Regions from separate parts of the Nocardia sp. NBC_00881 genome, predicted to be linked through region 1. Evidence: predicted binding sites of a transcription regulator. Region 1 holds the regulator's gene; the other holds the start of a gene.
The links. The regulator HspR, encoded in region 1, represses chaperone genes until heat shock. The targets are predictions, from matches to a motif close to ANNTGAGTNNNNNNNACTCANNT.

Region 1 (7,510 bases):
GGATCGACCTGTCCCTCGGCGAGCATGTGTAGGGTATCGCGGAACTCGCCGGGGTCGTAGCCGAGCACGAACCGCAGTTCTATTTCCTTGTTGATCGCCAACGCGGGCTGGAAACGGTCGGTTTCCATGCATACGCCGACCACGACGACCCGCGACAGCGGCGGCGCGGCGGTAAGAATCTGGTCGATGATCCCGGGTACACCTACGCATTCGAAGATCACCGGTCCGGCCGGTCCCGCGTTCAGCGCGTGCGCCAGCCGGAAGATGTACCACCACGGCAGGTTCGAGACGCGCCGCAGCCGTTCCATGGTGTCGAAGCCGAGGCCGAGGATGTCGGTGACGCCGTTGATCCGGCCCTTCGGTGCGGCCGTCCACGGTGACTCGGTGGCCGGGTCGACCACGACGTCGGCGCCGCACGCGGTCGCGAGTTCCCTTCGCCGCGGCGAGAATTCGCTGGCCACCACGGTACGCACGCCCGCGGCCTTCAGCATGCTGATCACCGCGAGGCCGATAGGACCACAGCCGATGACGAACGCGGTCTGGCCCTTCCCGACCTTGCCCCTGCGCACGGCGTGCCAGGCGACCGCCATCGGCTCGGTGAGTGCGGCGTGCTCGGCGGACAATCCGTTCGGCACCGGCATGGTCATCGATTCCTGGACCACCACCTGCTCGGCGTAGCCGCCGGGCGCCGCGGTCGACAGGCCGACCAGGTGTGGCTGCTTGCCGTGCCGCACGATCGGCAGGGCTACCACCGGGGTGCCCGCCTTCCATCGTTTGCGACAGCCCGGCCCGTAATCGAGTACCGCGCCGCTGAACTCGTGTCCGAGCACCACACTCTGATCCGACCGCATGAAGTGGTCGTACCCGGTGGCAGCGGCCAGATCCGCCATTTCGTCGGCATGTGTCCGGGCGTGCAGGTCGGAACCGCAGATGCCGCAGCGGGACACGCTGATCAATACCTGACCAGGGCCAGGGCTCGGCGTCGGCAGGTCGGTTATCTCGAACTTCGTGTCGGTGACGACGGCGGCCCTCATGGCGACTCCTCGGATCGGCGGCGCACGGCGGGCGCCTCGTGCGGTCACCCAGCCGCCACCCTAATGCGCGGTAACGGGCACGAGGGCGAAACGTAACGGGGCGCCGACGGCTCCGCGGGAGCGTCCACTGTGTTCCTGCTACGGCCGACGATCAATGGTCGTTCACGCCCTTGCTGGTTCCACGTTGGTCAGGTTGCCGTCGGTTTAGTGGTGGCCGAGCCCGGCGGTTCTCGGTAGCGCGACGCTCGTGCGGCTCGCGGAAGGTCGCGACGGCCAGTGGACTCGACCGGGCACCCATCCGGCCGCACTCGCTGAAGTCCTTCGGGTTGCGCGCCGCCCTGATTTCGGGTCGCGGGAATCAATCGCGGCGGTCGCTCGTTGAGCTGTACGGCAACATTGAGTGTGTGTGGCTCAAGTTTCAGTTGACTCCCGGTGTCCAATGGGTGCAAGATTGAGTCGACCACGCTCAGCGTTGCTGGGACCGTGCTCCGTGTGGTGCTTGGGGCGAGGTCTCGCGGCACCCACCAGGTGCCGTTGGGCGGCTCTTCGCCCGGCACCGACACAGATAAGTACGTCAACTAGGAGGAACCACCATGGCTCGTGCGGTCGGAATCGACCTCGGGACCACGAACTCGGTCGTCGCCGTTCTCGAAGGCGGCGAGCCGGTCGTCGTCGCCAACTCGGAAGGATCGCGCACCACCCCGTCGGTCGTCGCGTTCGCGAAGAACGGCGAGGTACTGGTCGGCCAGCCGGCCAAGAACCAGGCCGTCACCAACGTCGACCGCACCATCCGCTCGGTCAAGCGGCACATCGGCACCGACTGGTCCGTGGCCATCGACGACAAGAAGTACACCGCGCAGGAGATCAGCGCCCGCGTGCTGATGAAGCTGAAGCGTGACGCCGAGGCTTACCTCGGTGAGGAGATCACCGACGCGGTCATCACCGTCCCCGCGTACTTCGAGGACTCCCAGCGGCAGGCGACCAAGGAAGCCGGCCAGATCGCGGGCATGAACGTGCTGCGCATCGTCAACGAGCCCACCGCGGCCGCGCTCGCGTACGGCTTGGACAAGGGTGACAAGGAACAGACCATCCTGGTCTTCGACCTCGGTGGCGGCACCTTCGACGTCTCGCTGCTGGAGATCGGCGAGGGCGTCGTCGAGGTCCGCGCCACCTCCGGCGACAACCACCTCGGTGGTGACGACTGGGACGAGCGGGTCGTGCAGTGGCTGGTCGACAAGTTCAAGGGCAGCTCGGGCATCGACCTGACCAAGGACAAGATGGCGATGCAACGGCTGCGTGAGGCCGCCGAGAAGGCCAAGATCGAGCTGAGTTCCTCGCAGAGCACCTCGATCAACCTTCCCTACATCACCGTCGACGCGGACAAGAACCCTCTGTTCCTCGATGAGCAGCTGACCCGCGCCGAGTTCCAGAAGATCACCTCGGACCTGCTCGACCGCACCCGTGCGCCGTTCCAGTCCGTGATCAAGGACGCGGGCATCAAGGTGTCCGACATCGACCACGTCGTGCTCGTCGGTGGCTCCACCCGGATGCCCGCCGTTTCCGATCTGGTCAAGGAACTGACCGGCGGCAAGGAGCCCAACAAGGGCGTGAACCCGGACGAGGTCGTCGCCGTCGGCGCCGCCCTGCAGGCCGGTGTGCTCAAGGGCGAGGTGAAGGACGTCCTGTTGCTCGATGTGACCCCGCTGTCGCTGGGTATCGAGACCAAGGGTGGCGTGATGACCAAGCTCATCGAGCGCAACACCACGATCCCGACCAAGCGTTCGGAGACCTTCACCACGGCCGACGACAACCAGCCTTCGGTGCAGATCCAGGTGTTCCAGGGTGAACGCGAGATCGCCTCGCACAACAAGCTGCTCGGCTCCTTCGAGCTGACCGGCATCCCGCCCGCCCCGCGCGGCGTACCGCAGATCGAGGTCACCTTCGACATCGACGCCAACGGCATCGTGCACGTGACCGCGAAGGACAAGGGCACCGGCAAGGAGAACAGGATCAAGATCCAGGACGGCTCCGGTCTGTCCAAGGAGGAGATCGACCGGATGGTCAGGGACGCCGAGGCGCACGCCGCCGAGGACAAGGCCCGCCGCGAGGAGGCCGAGACCCGCAACCAGGCCGAGTCGCTGGTGCACCAGACCGAGAAGTTCATCAAGGACAACGAGGACAAGGTCCCCGCGGACGTGAAGTCCAAGGTCGAGGCGGCCATCGGTGAGGCGAACGAGGCGCTGAAGGGCACCGACATCGCCGCGGTCAAGGCGGCCGTCGAAAAGCTGGCGACCGAGTCGCAGGCGCTCGGCCAGGCGATCTACGAGGCATCGGCGGCGGATGCCGCCGCATCCGGCAACGGTGCGTCGAGTTCCGCGGACGATGACCAGGTCGTGGACGCCGAGGTCGTGGACGAGCCGGTCGACACGGAGAAGAAGTGACACAGGGCAACTCCGAACAGGAGCCGATCACCTTCGTCGACAACCGGAAGGTCGACCCGGAGACCGGCGAGATCCGCGAGCAGGCCGCGGACAACGGCGCCGCGGCGGAACCCGCCCCCGCCGCCGCGGCGGAACCCGCCCCCGCCGCTGCGGCGGAACCCGGCCCCGCCGCTGCGGCGGAACCCGGCCCCGCCGCGGGCAACGGTGCGCCCCAGACCGAGACGCTCGCCGACACCATCGGCGGCGAGCTCGCCGAGCGCACCGCCGATCTGCAGCGGCTGACCGCGGAGTACGCCAACTACCGGCGCCGCGTCGAGCGCGACCGCAAGGCTGCCACCGACGCCGCGAAGGCATCGGTGGTCACCGAACTGCTCGGCGTACTCGACGATCTCGACCGGGCTCGGGCGCATGGGGACCTGGAGTCCGGGCCGCTGAGGTCGGTGGCCGACAAGCTGGCGGCCGCGCTGCAGAAGCAGGGCCTCGAGGAGTTCGGTTCGGAGGGTGAGCCTTTCGACCCGACCCTGCACGAGGCCGTGCAGCACGAGGGCTCTGGGCATGACCCGGTGATCGGCATAGTTATGCGCAAGGGCTATCGGTTCGGCGATCGGGTGCTTCGGCACGCGCTCGTCGGGGTAACCGATGGCGTAGCCGATCTGGCGGAGACCGCCGATCGGCCGACGGAAGAGGCATCGGACGTTGATGCCGACACGAGCGACCGATAAGAACGCGAGAGGAGGAGATGCTCGGTGAGCCAACGGGAGTGGATCGAAAAGGACTTCTACAAGGAGCTGGGTGTTTCCTCCGCCGCCTCGCAGGATGAGATCAAGAAGGCGTACCGCAAGCTCGCGCGCGACTTGCACCCGGACGCCAATCCTGGCGACACCAAGGCCGAGGAGCGGTTCAAGACCGTCAGCGAGGCGCATGCCGTGCTGTCGGATCCGGCCAAGCGCAAGGAGTACGACGACACCCGCAAGCTCTTCGCGGGCGGCGGTGGTTACGGTCGCGGCGGATTCACTCCCGGCGCCGGCGGCGGCTTCTCGCAGGAATTCAACATCGGGGACATTTTCGGCGGCGCGAACGCGGGCGACGGTGGCCTCGGTGACCTGTTCGGTGGTCTGTTCAACCGGGGCGGCACGCGGACCGCGAGCCGCCCGCGGCGCGGCGCCGACGTGGAGACCGAGACAACGCTCGGTTTCCGCGAAGCGGCACAGGGCGTCACGGTTCCGCTGCGGATGACAAGCCCGTCGCCGTGCACTACGTGTCACGGCAGCGGCGCAAAACCGGGGACCAGTCCACGAGTCTGCCCCCTCTGCAACGGAACCGGCGTCGTCAGCCGCAACCAGGGGGCGTTCGGCTTCAGCGAGCCGTGCGACGATTGCCGTGGGACCGGCTCGATCATCGACGACCCCTGCACCGACTGCCGCGGCAGCGGGATCCAGAACCGCACGCGCACCATTACGGTGCGGATTCCCCCGGGAGTCAGTGACGGGCAGCGGATCCGGTTGGCCGGCCAAGGTGAGGCGGGGCTGCGCGGTGCGCCGTCGGGTGACCTGTATGTCACTGTGCACGTCAGCCAGGACAAGGTCTTCGGCCGCAACGGCGACGACCTGACCCTGGTGCTTCCGGTCAGTTACAGTGAATTGGTCTTGGGCACAACGGTTTCCGTGCCAACGCTGGAGGGCCGGGTCGGCGTGAAGGTGCCTCCTGGTACTGTCGACGGCCGCATCCTGCGGGTGCGTGGCCGTGGCGTACTCAAGCGCGGCGGCGGTGCCGGTGACCTTTTGGTCACCGTCAAGGTCGCGGTGCCACAGAAGCTGGACAGCGATGCCATCGATGCGCTGAAGCGCTACCAGGAGGCGGAGAAGGCGAGCGGATTCGACCCACGTGCGGGATGGGCGGGTGCGTGATGTCGTCGGATCCGAAGAACGCGTCCGCCGGTTCGCGTGCCGAGTTCTTCATGATCTCGGTGGCGGCCCAACTCGCGGGCATGCACGCGCAGACACTGCGCACGTATGACCGACTGGGACTGGTGACGCCGCAACGCACTTCGGGCGGTGGGCGCCGCTACTCGGCACGGGATGTGGAGCTGCTGCGCGAGGTGCAGCGGCTGTCCCAGGACGAGGGTGTCAACCTGGCGGGCATCAAACGCATCATCGAACTGACCAATCAGGTGGAGGAACTGCGCCAGCATGTCGCCGAACTGTCGGCAGAGCTGGAGCGGCTGCGGGCGGGCTACCGGCCCGATCTCTCGCCGCCGCAACGCAGCACGGCGTTGGTTGTCTGGAAGCCGCGCAACCGGCGCTGACGACGTCGGCACACCGATGGGCCTCCGGCCACGGGTCGCGAACCGCGATTCGGCGCCGGGGGCCCGCTGTCGTTTCCGGACGCTGGTGCTCACTTCAGCGTTAGCCGACAGTAAACCAGAACATGTTCCGGGGAAGTTGTTCGAGTCAAGCCATTTCGGTGTCGAGCCCACCGGTTGATTCGGCCATCGATCGGTCGGCGGTGTCCTTGTCGTTTACTCGTTCTGATCTCCGTTCACCCATCACGCATGTTGCCCCAAGGTCGCTGCAACAGACCGACCGGGATGAAATTTTCCAAGCCACCCTTGTGGATTCGGCGAGTGCACGACTGATTTTTCGCCAGATCGACCGTCTTCCAGTCGGTTTCTCTGGCGTGTCTTGTTTCCTGTCCTCGTTTCGACGGAATTACATACGAGAAATTCGAGCGGATGACTCCGTTGCTGGCAAACCTCGCCTACACTTCGTTACCATCGACTGCTGTCGAGTGTCCCGCAGCACCGCACTCGCCGGCACGGTTTGTGTTCGAGTGCGAAATGGGGTTGTGAAACAAATGGATTCGCGCACTGTCGCTTTGATCAGAACAACTTTCAAGGCGGTTGCTGCGGAGGAAGGGGGGTCGGAGAAACTGGCGAGATCGTTTTACGCGATCTTGTTCACGGACTACCCGCAGGTCCGCGATTTCTTTCCGGCCGCCATGGACGCGCAGCGCGATCGCCTCGTCAAGGCGATCGCGTACGCTCTCGACCGGCTGGAGGAGCCGAACAAGCTGCTTCCCTTCCTCGCCCAATTGGGCAGGGATCACCGCAAATACGGCGTACAAGCCGAGCACTACCTCGCGGTGGCCACCTCGCTGAAGACCGCTGTGCAGATATTCGCGGGCACTGAGATGTGGACCGACGAGGTCGACCAGGCGTGGGACGAGGGCCTGAAGATCATCGCCGACACCATGATCGGTGCGGCGGAGAAGGAGACGACCCCGCCCATCTGGACCGGCACCGTGATCGAGCGCCGGGAAGTGCTGCGCAACCTGACCATCGTCCGGCTGCAACTCGACCAGCCCATGCAATACTCCGTCGGCCAATACGTGAGCGTGCAGATTCCGTCGCGGCCACGCATGTGGCGCTATCTCTCGCCCGCCGTGCCCGCCGACACCGATGGCGAGATCGAATTCCACGTCCGCGGCGTGCTGGGTGGCTGGGTCAGCTCGGCCATCGTCGGCCAGACCGCTGTCGGCGACCAGTGGCTACTCGGCTCGCCGCTCGGCGGCCTCGGTGTACCGCGCAACCTCAAGCGCAAGATGCTGATGATCGGCTGCGGCACCGGCCTCGCACCGCTACGCGCACAGCTCATGGCGATGGCGCAGCGACGTGTCAACCCGAAGGTTCACCTGTTCGTCGGCGGCCACAACCCATGCGATCTCTACGACCTGGAGACGCTGAACGACCTGGCGGTGGCCAACCGCTGGCTCACCGTGACGCCGGTCACCGAGCACGACGAAAACCCTTGGTGGTATACCGAACCCGACGGACCCCAACCACTTCGGCCCGGCTTGGAACCTCGGGTCACCGGTCAGATCGGCAAGGTTGTCGCGAGCTTCGGGGCATGGGCCGACCGGGATGTGCAGATCGCCGGTTCGCCGTCGATGGTGCAGACCACGAAGTTCCGGCTGATGGCGGCCGGGATACCCGCGAAGAATATCCGCCACGACCCGCTGTTCTGAATTGTTGACCGC
Region 2 (7,510 bases), 310 kb from region 1:
CGATGGACGCGGCACCGACCCGCGACCCGAAGCGCTGGTGGATCCTGATCGTGCTGTGCCTCAGCGCGCTGGTTCTGGGCATCGACAATTTCGTCCTGGCCGTGGCGGTGCCGCCGCTTGCCGAGGACCTCAACGCGTGGAGAAGCGGGTGGCCCACCCGATGGTTCCGCTGAGCCTGTTCCGCAACCGCGATTTCAGCGGCGGCAGCCTGTCGCTGACCCTGGTCCAGGTGGCCAACGGCGGTCTGCTGCTGGTGCTGACCCAGTATCTGCAATTCGTACTCGGCTACTCGGCTACTCGCCGACCGAGACGGGCCTGGTATTCATCCCGATGATGGTCGTCCATCGTGTTCAACGGGCTGGGCGCGGGAGTCGGCAGCCAGGTCGGCAAGCGGACGCTCGCCGACACCGGCATGCTGATCTCCGCGGTCGGACTCGGTCTATTGGCCGGCATGTCGGCCGACAGCGGCTTCGGAACCTCGCCCTCGCCGCCCGGACCGACAACACCGAACTCGTCACCACCGCCCGCGATGCCTTCACCTCCGCCATGTCGACCAGCTTCCTCGCGGGCGGCGTAGGCATCCTCGCCGCCGCGATCGTCGCCCTGTTCCTCATGCGCAATACCAAGCCGCCCGTGCGGACCGGGCCGAGAAATCCGCCCCAGGCGGCTGCACTGGCCGAGTAGCAGACACCCTCACGACGCCCGGCTCGTTCACTCGAGCCGGGCTTTCGCAATGCGGTCCGGCGCGGGAATGGCCGCGCGACAGGCCGATAGCGTGCGAGAACGACGGCCCTTACGATCAGAATTCGCCCGCTACTCCGAGAACCGTTCGGCCCGAGTGGGTTCCGTCCCTGATCGAGTGCAGCACGCGCTCCGCATCGGTGATCGGCGCATACCGCTCCAGGGCCGAAAGATGTTGCGGGCGCAGCTCGTTGCCGAGCCTGGTCCACAGCGCGCGGCGCTTCTCGATCGGGACGTTGACCGAATCTATGCCGAGCAGCGCGACCCCACGGAGGATGAACGGCATCACCGTGGTGGGCAGGTCGGATCCGCCGGTTAGCCCGCTGACCGCGACTGCGCCGCCGTAGCCGATGGCGCTGAGGATGTAGGAGAGCGAGGTGCCGCCGACGCTGTCCACCGCCGCCGCCCACCGTGCCTTGGTCAGCGGCCGAAGCTTGGCGTTCGGGTCTTCCGGCAAGCGACCGATCACCTCGTTGGCGCCGATCTCGCTGAGGAAGTCGCCCGCATCGGACTTGCCGGTGGAGGCGATGACCTCGAACCCCAGGCCGGAGAGAATATCCACGCTCACGCTGCCTACACCGCCGGTCGCGCCGGTGACCAGCACCGCGCCGTCGTCCGGGGTGAGGCCACGGTCGAGCAGGGACTGCACGCTCAGTGCCGCCGTGAAGCCCGCGGTGCCGAGTGCGGCGGCATCGCGCGGGCTCAGCTCCTCCAGCTTGACCACCCAATCCCCGGGAACTCTGGCGTATTCCGCGAAACCACCGTTGTGCGAGACTCCGATCTCGTAGCCGTGCGCGACCACCAGGTCGCCGGGAGCGAAGTCGTCATCCGAGGACGAGACCACCTCGCCGGTGATGTCGATGCCGGGCACGATCGGGTAGTCGCGGACCACACCGCCCCCCTTGGTGATCGCCAGGCTGTCCTTGTAGTTCGCGCTCGAGTAGTGCACTTTGATCGTCACTTCGCCCGGCCCGAGGAATTCCTCGTCGACCTGCTGCCGGGTCAGGACGATCCCGCTGTCCGATTCGTGTGCCACCATCGTCCAGAACTCCATGCCGACGAGCATACGAGTGCGGGGCCCCATGCCAGGGGCGCCACGACTACTCGGGGACGAGTTCGAGCCGGACGCCGAGCAGTCGAACCGGGCGGTCGAGCTCGAACCGATCGATGATGTGCAGCGCGGTCTCCGCGATCCGCGCGACGTCGATGGTCGGTTCGGGCAGCTTCTCCTGCTTGCTGCGGGTGTAGAAGGTGTTGGTCCGCACCGTCACGGACACGCGGGTGCCGACCCGGCCCGCGGCGGCCATCTCCTCGGCGACCTCGGTGGCCAGCCGCGCCACCTGGGCACGGATCTCGCCAGGATCGGTGAGATCGTGCGGGAAAGTCTCGGATTTGCTGCGGCCCACGGGAACTCGCGGTTCAGTGGTGACATCGGTGTCGCCCTTGCCGTGGCCGAGCACCCAGAGATACGGGCCGGTGTTGGGCCCGAACTCGGCGGCGAGGCGATGCCGGTCCGCTGACATCAGATCACCGACGGTGTCGATGCCGAGGTCGGCCAAGCGGGCGGCGATTCGATTGCCGATGCCCCACAGTGCGTTGGTCGGGCGGTGGGCCATCACCTCACCCCAGTTTCCGGCGGTCAGCCGGAAGACGCCCGCGGCGGCGCCGGCGCCCGTGGCCGGTTCGGCCGACGACTTTCCCGACGACTTGGCGAAGCCGGTGGCGAGTTTGGCGGTGAGCTTGTTGTCGCCGATGCCGATCGAGCAGGTCAGGTGCAAACGGGCGATGGCGGCGCGAATCTCGTGTGCGAGAACCTCCGGATTGTCGGTGTCGGCGGCGAGGAACGCCTCGTCCCAGCCCCACACCTCGACCCGCCCCGGGAAAGTCCGCAGCAGCGACATGACCTCGTCGGATGCCTCCTCGTATGCGGCCATGTCCAGCGGAAGGAACACACCCTCCGGGCACTTGCGCTGCGCGCTGCGCAGCGCCATCCCGGCCCGCACGCCGAACGCACGCGCCGGATAGGACGCGCACGTCACCACCTTGCGGGGCTCGGTGGGGTCACCGTGCCCGCCGACGATGACCGGCAGGCCGCGTAGTTCCGGATGGCGGCGGAACTCCACCGCCGCCTGGAACTGGTCGAGATCGACGTGCAACAGCCACCTGGCCACATGCCGTTCTTACCGCAGTGGTCCGACAAGCCGTCGGATTTCCGGCGGGATCGACCAGCATTCCGCACGGCGGCTTCTGGGCCTGGCTGCTACGCCGGCCCCGATGGGCTGACTTTCCCCTGCTGAAAAGGTCTCCCATGCATTGCAGCGCGCACAAAACAGAACTGAATTGGCGGCTGCACTCGGTTTCCGAACCGCCATTTCCTCCGCTATTCGCCGGCACACGGCACACACGAACGGGCCGGGCGCGGAAACGTTCCGTGCCCGGCCTGGTTCTGCTTGTCAGGCGGTGGCTGCGAACGCCGGGCGTTCCACGGCCGGTTCGGCGACCGGCTCGATGGCATAGGCCAGGATGTCGGCAACGTCGGCAACGGGGCGGACCTCCACCGCGGCAAGCACTTCCGCGGGGACGTCGTCCAGGTCCGGCTCATTGCGGGCCGGGATGAACACCGTCTTCAGCCCGGCCCGTTGGGCGGCGAGCAGCTTCTGCTTTACGCCGCCGATCGGCAGCACCCGTCCATTCAGCGTGACCTCGCCGGTCATGCCGACATCCGAGCGCACCTGACGATCCAGCGCCAGCGACACCAGAGCGGTGACCATGGTGACGCCCGCGGACGGCCCGTCCTTAGGCACCGCACCGGCCGGGAAATGGATGTGGATATTGCGATCCAGTACCGACGGCTCGATGCCGATCTCCGCCAGGTGCGAGCGCACGTAGGTCAGCGCGATCTGCGCGGATTCCTTCATGACGTCGCCGAGCTGGCCCGTGAGGGTCAGCGAGCGCTCGCCCTCGGCGGCGTTGGCCTCGATGTAGAGGACGTCGCCGCCCGCGCCGGTCACGGCGAGACCGGTCGCCACACCCGGAACGGCGGTGCGTTCCACCGAATCGGGGGTGAAGCGCGGACGACCCAGGTAGTCCTTCAGGTCGCCGAGACCGATCGTCACGGATTGCGCGGAAGCGCCACCGTGCTCGGACTTCACCAGCGCCTCATAGCCCAGTTCGGAGTCGTAACCCGATCCGGCCGGAGTAGTTCCGTCCTCGGACTTCACCAGCGCGTCGTAGCCGAGTTCGGGGTCGTACCCCGATCCGGCGGGGACGATTCCGCCCTCGGACAGCCGGGTCGCCGCCTTACGCAGTGCCTTCGCGATCAGCCGCTCCATCTGCCGGACACCGGCTTCCCTGGTGTAGTTCGCCGCGATCTCGCGAAGTGCCTCCTCGGTGATGGTCACCTCGTCGGCGGTCAGCGCGTTGCGCTCCAGCTGCCTGGGCACCAGGAAGTCGCGGGCGATGGCCACCTTGTCATCCTCGGTGTAGCCGTCGACGGTGATCAGCTCCATCCGGTCCAGCAGCGGGCCGGGGATGGTCTCCATCACGTTCGCTGTGGCGATGAACAGCACGTCGGACAGGTCCAGGTCGAGATCGAGGTAGTGGTCGCGGAACGTGTGGTTCTGCGCCGGGTCCAGCACCTCGAGCAGGGCGGCGGCCGGGTCGCCGCGGAAGTCTGAGCCGACCTTGTCGATCTCGTCGAGCAGGACGACGGGGTTCATCGAGCCGGCCTCCTTCATGGCGCGCACGATGCGACCCGGCAGAGCCCCGACGTAGGTCCGCCGGTGACCACGGATCTCGGCTTCGTCACGCACGCCGCCGAGGGCGACGCGAACGAACTTGCGGCCCAGCGCCCTTGCCACGGACTCCCCGAGCGAGGTCTTGCCGACGCCGGGCGGGCCGACCAGCACCAGCACCGCGCCAGAGCCGCGTCCGCCGACGACTTCCAGGCCACGGGCGGCCCGACGGGACCGGACGGCCAGGTATTCGACCATGCGGTCTTTGACCTCGTCCAGGCCGTGGTGGTCGGCGTCCAGGACCGCGCGGGCGGCCGAAACGTCGGTGCTGTCCGTGGTTTTCACCGTCCACGGCAGCTCCAGCACGGTGTCCAGCCAGGTCCGGATCCAGCCGGATTCCGGGCTCTGATCGCTGGCCCGCTCCAGCCTGCCGACCTCGCGCAGCGCTGCCTCGCGGATGTCGCCGGGGAGGTCGGCCTGCTCCACCCGGGTGCGATAGTCGTCGGCACCGTCGGGCTCGTCTTCGCCGAGTTCCTTGCGAATGGCGTTGAGCTGCTGGCGCAGCAGGAACTCCCGCTGGCTCTTCTCCATGCCCTCGCGGACGTCTTCGCTGATCTTCTCAGTGATCTCGGCCTCGGCGATGTACTCCTTGGTCCACTCGACCAGGGTGGAGAGCCGCGTGGCCACGTCGGGGGTTTCGAGCAGTTCCCGCTTCTGCTCGGCGGTCAGGTACGGCGCATAACCGGCGGTGTCGGCGATTGCCGACGGGTCGGTCAGCTGATTGACCGCGTCGATGATCTGCCAAGCCTCGCGGCGCTGCAGCACCGAGACGACCAGCTTCTTGTACTCGGCGGCCAGTTCCTTGGTCCGGCCATCCGGTGCGGGAGTGTCGACCGGCTCGGCCTCGACCCACAGGGCGGCGCCGGGTCCGGTGACCCCATGTCCGATCTTGGCGCGCCGTTCAGCTTTCAGGACGGCCGCCGGTGCTCCACCGCGCATCCGGCCGACCTGTTCGATGGTCGCGACCACGCCGTAGGCGGCGTAGCCCTCGGTCAGCCGCGGCGCGAGCAGCACGGCCTCGGTCTTGGCGGCGCGTGCGGCGTCGATCGCGGCCTGAGCGGATTCGTCCAGTTCGATGGGCACGACCATGCCCGGCAGCACGATCGGATCGGTCAAGAACAGCACCGGCAGGTTCTGTGGTGTAGTCACGTGTTCGACCTTCCAAAAAGTTGAGCGATGCCTACTCAACCCCGGCGTTCCCGGGTTTGTTCCGCCCTGTTCAGCTCGTTCGCTTCGGGCGAAACTGTAGGTGTCGGTGTGTTGAGCCGGTTTCCGGATTTCCTGTCGATCGGAGTGCGTCGTGAGACTGTCGGCCATGTCGTGGGCCGATGTCGAGGTCAGGTACGTCGATGGATCCGGCCTTATCGCCGAGGGGGTGGCGATTCCGCAGACCGCGTTGGCCCGCGACCAGCTGGGCGAATACCAGGCCCAGGCCGCGATCGCCGCCCTGAGCACCTCCGAGACGGACTGGGTACAGATCGTGGAGTGGTACGACGAACTGCTACTCCTCACCGTCGGCCCGGTAGTGCGGCTGAACCGCGCAGTAGCGGTCGGTGAGGCCGACGGACCCCGAGCCGAACTGGCCGAACTGGCCGAACTGGACCCAGCGCTGCCCCGCCACACCGCAGTCCGGGCCTACCTCCTCGAACGCGCCGGCGATCTCGAGCAGGCCGCCGCCCACCAAGCCCGACAAGCGCATCAGGAGGACGTTCCCTCGTCCAGACACCCGGCGCATAGAACGTCTTTCTATGCCGCCGGGCGGTCGTAGGCGCGATCCTGCTCGGCCAAAGTCGCGGGCGCCGGGGATCTGTCGAGCAGATAAATGTTGTGTGATCTGATTACACAACATTTAAAGGAGGAGGATCGGCATGCGACCCGCTGAGGAACTGCGCTATCTCATCTTGGCCATTCAGCGTGAGGGAAATCGAATACTCTCCGCGGATCTGCGGCCATTGGGTTTGACCCCGTCCCAGGCCGAAGTTCTCAGGGTACTGACCGATCATCAACCACTGACGCTCGCCGGGCTCGGTGAACTTCTGGTCTGCGAGACCGGTGGTAGCCCGAGCAGGCTTGTCGATCGGCTGGTCACCTCGGGCCTCATCAAGAGAGAGGCCGCGCTCGACGATCGGCGCCGGATCACGCTCACACTCACGGCGGAGGGAGAACAACTGTCGTCGAAAGTCGCGGAGATCGAAGAACGGCTGTATCAGACGATCGACGAGGTCACGGACGGCCAATCCATCGACGAGGCGCTCGAGCTGATGCGAGGTTTCGCCCGCTATTTTCCTGCCGTGCGAGCCGTCGGCCGCCGTGCCATCCTGCGGATCGCCGAGTCGGCCGAGTCGCCCAGTTGATCCTGCCGCTCGCGCGTTCACGCCCCCGGACGGGCCGCTCGAGAACTGCCGACATGGGTGCCCGCGCCACGTTGACACCCCTCCAACGCAATGAGAGTGTGGGGGCCTCGATATGTCATACCGGCGGTTCCGCCGGCTCGGCCCAGGGAGTCCCATCGATGTCGTCGCTCGCCGTCGGCGTGTTCATCGACTGGGAAGAGTTGACCGGACAGTCGAAGTTCGTCGTCGACCTGATCACGTTCCCGATCTTCAGCTCGCTGGCGGGCTGGCTGACCAACTGGACCGGCGTGCTGATGCTGTTCTGGCCGGTGCGGTTCCGCGGCGTTCGCGTTCCTGGCCTGCCCGTGCTCTATCCCTACTTCCCGCGCCGGGTCCAAGTGCTGCCGACCTTCTCCGGTGACGGGCGTCGCCTCGGATTCCAGGGATTCATCCCGGCCCGCGCGGAGAAGATGGCCAGCATCTGTGTGGACAAGGCGCTGATGCGGATCGGCAGCCCCAAGGACTTCATCCACGAACTCGACCTGGACGGCATCGCCGACTACATCGCGATGCTCGCGCGCGAACAGGTGCAGTCGCTGGTCGACGAGCTGATGTACCGGGAGAATCCGGACCTGTGGCGTA

Region 2: a site for HspR is predicted at 5,703-5,725, ahead of lon (endopeptidase La). Genes of this name have one in related genera too.

What each region holds. Positions count from the first base shown of each region.
Region 1 covers NZ_CP108798.1:5,355,292-5,362,801, reverse strand. The annotation lists gene OH799_RS22880 (zinc-binding dehydrogenase) at 1-1,034, opposite strand, end outside; gene dnaK (molecular chaperone DnaK) at 1,628-3,475, shown strand; gene grpE (nucleotide exchange factor GrpE) at 3,472-4,197, shown strand; gene dnaJ (molecular chaperone DnaJ) at 4,222-5,382, shown strand; gene OH799_RS22860 (heat shock protein transcriptional repressor HspR) at 5,382-5,780, shown strand; gene OH799_RS22855 (FAD-binding oxidoreductase) at 6,329-7,498, shown strand.
Region 2 covers NZ_CP108798.1:5,662,235-5,669,744, forward strand. The annotation lists gene OH799_RS24210 (hypothetical protein) at 3-173, shown strand; gene OH799_RS24215 (hypothetical protein) at 137-334, shown strand; gene OH799_RS24220 (hypothetical protein) at 547-684, shown strand; gene OH799_RS24225 (oxidoreductase) at 800-1,795, opposite strand; gene OH799_RS24230 (DNA polymerase IV) at 1,842-2,912, opposite strand; gene lon (endopeptidase La) at 3,195-5,624, opposite strand; partial or broken gene OH799_RS24240 (RNA polymerase subunit sigma-24) at 5,896-6,303, shown strand; gene OH799_RS24245 (MarR family winged helix-turn-helix transcriptional regulator) at 6,404-6,889, shown strand; gene OH799_RS24250 (hypothetical protein) at 7,048-7,510, shown strand, end outside.